2 regions of the Metabacillus sp. 22489 genome follow, and region 2 is predicted to be linked to the other one. Evidence: a T-box and tRNA genes for the amino acid it is inferred to sense, from the RefSeq annotation. Region 2 holds a T-box; the other holds one or more tRNA genes.
What was found. A T-box is a leader RNA that pairs with one kind of tRNA and senses whether it is charged. The one in region 2 lies ahead of ACTJJ9_RS07250 (valine--tRNA ligase), so its partner is inferred to be a tRNA-Val.

Region 1 (3,577 bases), on a different contig from region 2:
ACCGTACACTTAGGGTTTGCTTTGTCGCTAATCTTTTTGCTTTTTCCAGCCAATCGTAAAAAACAAAAAACAGGTAGATTCCAAATTACATGGTATGACGGCATATTAGCAGTTTTTAGTATAGGTGTCGGTGCTTACTGGCCATTATTTTTTGACGATCTTGTAATGAGTGTAGGCCGCTTAAGTACATTAGATTTCATTGTTGGTGCAATAGCGATTTTATTAGTTTTGGAGGCAACAAGACGAGCGGTAGGCTTACCGATTATGATTATTGCTGTTATTTTTGTTTTATACGGTTTGTTTGGTCAATACATGCCCGGCTTTCTTTCTCATCGCGGATTAACTTTAGAACGTTTGGTGCAAACGATGTTTTTTACAACTGATGGGATATTAGGAACACCATTAGCTGTTTCATCAACCTTTATATTCTTATTCCTCTTGTTTGGAGCATTTCTTATAAGAACTGGAGTTGGGCAATATTTTAATGACTTATCAATAGCAGTTGCAGGCCGCAGAATTGGTGGTCCTGCAAAGGTTGCGATATTTTCAAGCGCCCTGCAAGGAACAATTAGTGGCAGTTCAGTTGCAAATGTTGTTACATCAGGAGCATTTACAATTCCGATGATGAAAAACCTTGGCTACAAAAAGGAATTTGCTGGTGCTGTCGAGGCAGCATCGTCTACAGGCGGGCAACTTATGCCACCTATAATGGGAGCTGCAGCGTTCCTCATGGTTGAGTTTATTGGAAACGGCATTACTTATTGGGATATTGCTAAGGCAGCTGCAATTCCGGCAATTCTATACTTTGCAGGAATATGGATTATGACTCATTTTGAAGCAAAGCGAATTGGACTTAGAGGGTTAACGAAAGAAGAAATGCCTAGTCGGAAAGAAATATTTAGTAAAATCTATCTTCTTCTTCCTATACTAACAATCGTTGTTTTATTAATGGCAGGCGTAATCGTCACACATGCTGCTTTATACTCTATCTTAGTCGCAATCCTTGTAAGTTTAATTAATAAGGAAACGAGAATGGGTCCAAAGGAGTTTGTTTTTGCATTAGTAGAAGGTGCACGAACAGCTCTTGGGGTAGCAGCGGCAACAGCAGCAGCTGGTATAATTGTAGGAATTGTTACAAAAACCGGATTGGGATTAAAGCTAGCAAATGGTCTAGTTGATTTAGCAGGAGGATATTTAATTCCAACACTTATATTAACAATGATCGCTGCACTTATACTTGGAATGGGCTCACCAACAACGGCTAATTATGTTATCACATCAACGATCGCAGCACCAGCTATTATCCTATTAGGTGTACCTGATTTATCTGCACATCTATTTGTCTTCTATTTTGGAATTATTGCAGATATTACACCACCGGTTGCTCTAGCGGCCTTTGCAGCAGCAGGTGTAGCAGGAGCAGAGCCATTTAAAACAGGAGTCGATTCAGCGAAATTAGCAATCGCTGCCTTTATTATCCCATACGTCTTCGTTCTCTCACCTGAATTACTCATGATTGATACAACCTGGTATGAATTAGTGTGGGTAATCCTTACATCTGTTTTAGGAATGATCGCAATAGGAGCTGCAATTATCGGATATTGGATGAGAAAGATGCACTGGCTAGAACGAATCGTTAATATCATTTCTGGATTATTGCTCATATATCCAGAAAGAATTTCAGATATTACAGGCTTAATCCTATTTGTTGCAATGTTTGCGTTACAATATATTTGGAAACGGAACAATGATCAAAAAAATAAGCCTAACATGGCCGTGGAAAGTTAAGAATGCTAGATAACATGATGTAGTAATCTCCACTTACCTATAGGAGATTACTACATTCTACTTAATTTAGAGGTGCTTATATTTTCCGGGAAATAAGTCGAATTGTGAAATTAGATTGATATGTTAGAAAAGTATTGACTATATACCCTATAATAAATATAATAGAAAATGTAACTTATAAATACGACTTGTTAGCTCAGTGGGAGAGCACTTCCTTGACAGGGAAGGGGTCGGGGGTTCAAGTCCCTCACAGGTCATTACTTGAATAACGTTGGATAAAAGGGTTTCTCTTAATTGAGAAACCCTTTTATTTTTTATCTTATTTTTGATAAGTAAAGGAAAAGGATTTTGATACCTGGTTACCTCGCCAAAATATAGCACTTAAAAATGAAATATATGTCAGTCTCTTTTACTTATAAGACTATGTGAATTTATTATTGACTTCTTCTTTTAACTAATATAGTTTTATATGGTGATTATTAACAAAGGGGGTATATAGTATGAGTGCAGAAGTAGTAATAAATAATGATATAACTTCTCAAAGAAATGAAAAATCATACTTTGATGGAGGTTTACTTCAGTACATAGGTTGGTCTATCTTAGGAGTTCTCGTTACGGTATGTACGCTTGGAATTTGCTATCCTTGGTCTTTTACTATGATTTTTAGTTGGAAAGCTAAGCATACGGTAATTAATGGTAGACGTTTAAAATTTACTGGAACAGCGATTGGACTATTCGGTAACTGGATTAAATGGTGGTTCCTCTGTATTATTACTTTAGGAATCTATAGTTTTTGGTTATTTATTGCTCTAGAAAAATGGAAAACAAAACATACTGTATTTCAAAATTAATAAAGAAGTCCTCTGCTTATGCAGAGGTCTTTTTACTTGTTAAAATAAGCAAACTGCTTTACTTTATTCTCTTTGCTCTTAATAGAAGTAAGGTAAGTGATGTAGTTTTTGTTACGAGTAGGAAATTTTTCGCAAGTACCTTTAAAAATAAAAGAATAGAGAAGGGTTATCAATGAGGGCTAATTAAAGGCGAATAACAAAAGGCCAAAATTGCAGATTTTCATCTGTGAACGACTTTTTACTAAATGGGAATAAGACAAGAGAAGATTATCTAAACATTTTTAACGAGACAGTCGGGAATATAGATGAAGGTTTATTTATTTTAAACCAACACCAATATTCCTTTACTTAAATATTGGTAATAAGCCAAATAATGTGACACAAAAATAGTATGATAAGTTGGTCATACGAATCAGTTGTTCCCTTAAAATGTGAATTAAATAATAGATTTATTAGGATCAATAATATCACTTAAAACTAATATTTCATCATGAATTTGTTTTTTTAAGTTTGTATCGTCACATCTTTTGTAATCTTGTATTAATGAATAAAGTTCTTCAATAAATATAGTCATTTCTTCACTAGAGATCATAATTAAACTCCTTTACATAAACTAATTTAATTATGGGTATTTAGTTCTATTAATTCAATTATTTTCATTGAACTTACATTGGATAAATTTCGACATTAGAAAGGTAGAGCACCGAGGTACGCACCTTGTGTAAATTGAATAGTCCCTGTTTGCATGGACTATTTAAAACATGATTCAACTAGAGAACCATTTAATGCAATTATAAAATTTTTAAATCACAGTTGACTTATCGGAAATATCCGATTAATATATTGTTAGCTTAATAAATAATTAGTTGATTGGACCACCAAAGACTACAATTTCTCTTTTTTTCAAAGGAGATGATTGTAGTCTTTCTTTTTTAGGA
Region 2 (3,577 bases):
ACATATGCTCGATTTGTTTCAAGCTGACTAACAATGTCCTCGTCTTTTGCTTTAATCGTCATTTCAATTTGCTTACTCATCGGAGTATTCACTTCTGCGCGAATATTTCGTACAGAGCGAATGACTTCAACTAATAATTTCATTTCATTAGCTGCCTGTTGATCGGTAAGTTCAGGATTAACAGTAGGCCATTTTGCTATCGTAATTGACTCGCCTTCATGTGGAAGTGACTGCCAGATTTCCTCAGTAATAAATGGCATGAATGGATGTAACAATCTCATTGTGTTATCTAATACATAAGCAAGGATTGAGCGAGTTGTCTTTTTCGCAGCTTCATCCTCTCCGTATAATGGCAATTTCGCCATTTCAATATACCAATCACAGAAATCATCCCAAATGAAATTGTAGAGAAGTCTACCGATTTCACCAAATTCATATTTATCAGCAAGACTTGTAACATTTTCAATCGTTTCATTTAGTCGAGTTAAAATCCATTTATCAGCGACTGATTTTTCACCAGTAATATCGATTTCTTCAAATGTTAAACCATCCATATTCATTAACGCAAAACGTGAGGCATTCCAAATTTTATTCGCAAAATTCCAAGTTGATTCTACCTTTTCATGACTAAAGCGTAAATCTTGACCTGGTGAGCTTCCTGTTGATAAGAAGTAACGTAAGGAGTCAGCCCCGTATTTATCAATAACCTCCATCGGATCGACACCATTACCTAATGATTTACTCATTTTCCGACCTTGTTCATCGCGAACAAGTCCATGAATTAATACATCTTTAAAAGGACGTTTGCCAGTAAATTCAAGACCTTGGAAAATCATTCTTGAAACCCAGAAGAAAATAATGTCATACCCTGTTACTAATACATCTGTCGGATAATAGCGTTTGTAATCAGCTGAATCTGTATCTGGCCAGCCCATTGTAGAAAACGGCCAAAGAGCTGAACTAAACCACGTGTCAAGCACATCTTTATCCTGCTCCCAATTTTCTATATCTGCAGGCGGTTCTTGATTAACATATACCTCTCCTGTTTCTTTATGGTACCATGCTGGAATACGGTGTCCCCACCATAATTGTCGAGAAATACACCAATCACGGATATTCTCCATCCAACGCATATAAGTTTTTTCAAATCTGTCTGGAACAAAATTCACCTTTTCTTCTTCTGCTTGTTGAAGCTTAATTGCTTCATCTGCTAAAGGCTGCATTTTTACAAACCATTGAGTTGAAAGATACGGTTCGACAACTGCTCCGCTTCTTTCACTATGTCCTACAGAATGAAGATGCTCTTCAATTTTAAATAACACACCTTGCTCTTGTAGATCTTTCACTATTTTTTTACGACACTCAAAGCGGTCAAGTCCATTGTATATACCTGCGTTTTCATTCATTGTTCCATCTTCGTTCATCACAAGAATGCGCTCGAGGTTATGACGGTTTCCAACTTCAAAGTCATTTGGATCATGAGCAGGAGTAATTTTTACTGCACCTGAACCGAATTCCATATCTACATAATCATCACCAACAATTGGAATTTCACGACCAACAATCGGTAAGATTACTTTTTTTCCAATTAAATGTTTGTACCGTTCATCTTCTGGATGAACAGCAACCGCAGTATCTCCAAGCATTGTTTCTGGTCTAGTAGTAGCAATTTCAATAGAGCCCGAACCATCTGCTAACGGATAACGCATATGGTAGAATGCACCTTGAACATCTTTATATATTACTTCAATATCTGATAAAGCTGTTTTTGTTTGTGGATCCCAGTTGATAATATATTCGCCACGATAAATAAGGCCTTTATTATAAAGGGATACAAATACTTCACGAACAGCCTTTGATAAGCCTTCATCAAGTGTGAAACGTTCACGTGAGTAATCTAATCCAAGTCCTACTTTCGCCCATTGCTCACGAATATGACCTGCATATTCCTCTTTCCATTTCCATGTTTCTTCAACAAATTTTTCTCTACCTAAATCATATCGTGATTTTCCTTCTTCACGTAGCTTAGCTTCCACCTTTGCTTGTGTTGCAATCCCAGCATGGTCCATTCCAGGCAACCAAAGGACATCATAGCCTTGCATCCTTTTCATACGTGTCACAATATCTTGCAGCGTAGTATCCCAAGCATGACCGAGATGAAGTTTTCCCGTCACATTTGGTGGTGGAATAACAACTGTATATGGTTGTTTATTTTGATCACCTGTTGCTTCAAAGTACTTCCCCTCAAGCCAAAATGAGTAGCGATTCTTTTCAATTGTCTGTGGGTCATATTTAGTTGGTAATTCTCGTTGATTTTGATTATTTTCCATCAAAATATCCTCCTTCATCATGTTTCATATTTATAGATGGAACTATATTTACACAAAATAAAAACTCCTTCCATCCCTTAAAAGGACGAAAGGAGAAAATTTCGCGGTACCACCTTTTTTCATAGACATATGGTTACCCATATAAGTTGCCTATGCACTCAACATTTATAACGGTAAAAACCGGCTTCTTTTACTATCTTCAAAGAAGCAACTCCTGGGCGACCTTCCAAAGTATCATCATAAGAAATCTTTCAGCAAATGATTTCTCTCTCTGTAAAGTGATATCCATTGTACTCTTCCCATTCAACGTTTATAAGTTATGTAAATTTCATCTACACTCTATATTACTAGAAAAAACTTTTTTTCGTCAATATTTTCGCCAAATTTCTATTCTTTCATACAGGCACTTCCCTAAGCCTACTAGCATATTTTAATAATACAAATTAAGACAAAAGCAAACGAACCTGTTGACATTATTTTATGTAAATTCAAAAGAATTGTGAGCTCATTATAAAGCGTTTCGGAAAATTTAGGAGGGTTGCGTTATGAAACGGAGATATAATCCTTATACACTTCCACCATGGGTTAAGCAAATTAGGGATGTAGGGGTTCAAATCATCATTCCTTTAACAATTTTCCAAGGAATTCGTACAGTCTTTTTTCCAACATCTTTTGACGTCCTTTTATTAGGCTTATTAATTATTTTAGCTATTGCTTTGCGGTTTGATTGGATTTAACTCATAGTAAAATAGAGACAAAACTACGAGAAAACGATTGAAGAGAGACTGTGTGGGGACAGTCCCTCTTTCATATTATAAGAATTTAAGCTTCTTCTGCTTCAAGCCTCTTTTTTTCTTCGACCTCAGAAATTTTCATTACTAAATATTCAATATTTTTAAAATGCCAATAAGCTCTTATTAATCTCTTATTCTTCTCTAATTCAGAATATTTACTTGGATTCTTTACACACTGTTTGATTAACTGACAAATTCGTTGTGGATATGCTAAATAGCTAAGGAATAACAGCATTTCATCCTCTTTAAAAGGGTAGCTATTCTGGTACGTATAAAACCAATTGACACAGTCCTGACATTGGGTTGGAAATGTTTTCGATGTTCGATACATAAATAGAAGTAAATCATCAATGGGTGAAGCGTATTTTGCATCCTCAAAATTAGATAAGTAGCCAGTACCATCTTTATCATACAAAAAATGATGAGCAGATATTTTCCCATGGGTGAGAACAA

Region 1: it has a tRNA-Val gene. The T-box ahead of ACTJJ9_RS07250 (valine--tRNA ligase) is inferred to sense a tRNA for this amino acid. The anticodon was not compared.

What each region holds. Positions count from the first base shown of each region.
Region 1 is NZ_JBQENT010000018.1:37,760-41,336, reverse strand. Features, by position in the region: gene ACTJJ9_RS12365 (TRAP transporter permease) at 1-1,788, shown strand, start outside; tRNA gene ACTJJ9_RS12360 (tRNA-Val) at 1,974-2,045, shown strand; gene ACTJJ9_RS12355 (DUF898 family protein) at 2,289-2,639, shown strand; gene ACTJJ9_RS12350 (hypothetical protein) at 3,076-3,231, opposite strand.
Region 2 is NZ_JBQENT010000008.1:118,473-122,049, reverse strand. Features, by position in the region: gene ACTJJ9_RS07250 (valine--tRNA ligase) at 1-2,330, opposite strand, end outside; T-box leader at 2,409-2,646, opposite strand; gene ACTJJ9_RS07245 (hypothetical protein) at 2,876-3,067, shown strand; gene ysxE (spore coat protein YsxE) at 3,153-3,577, opposite strand, start outside.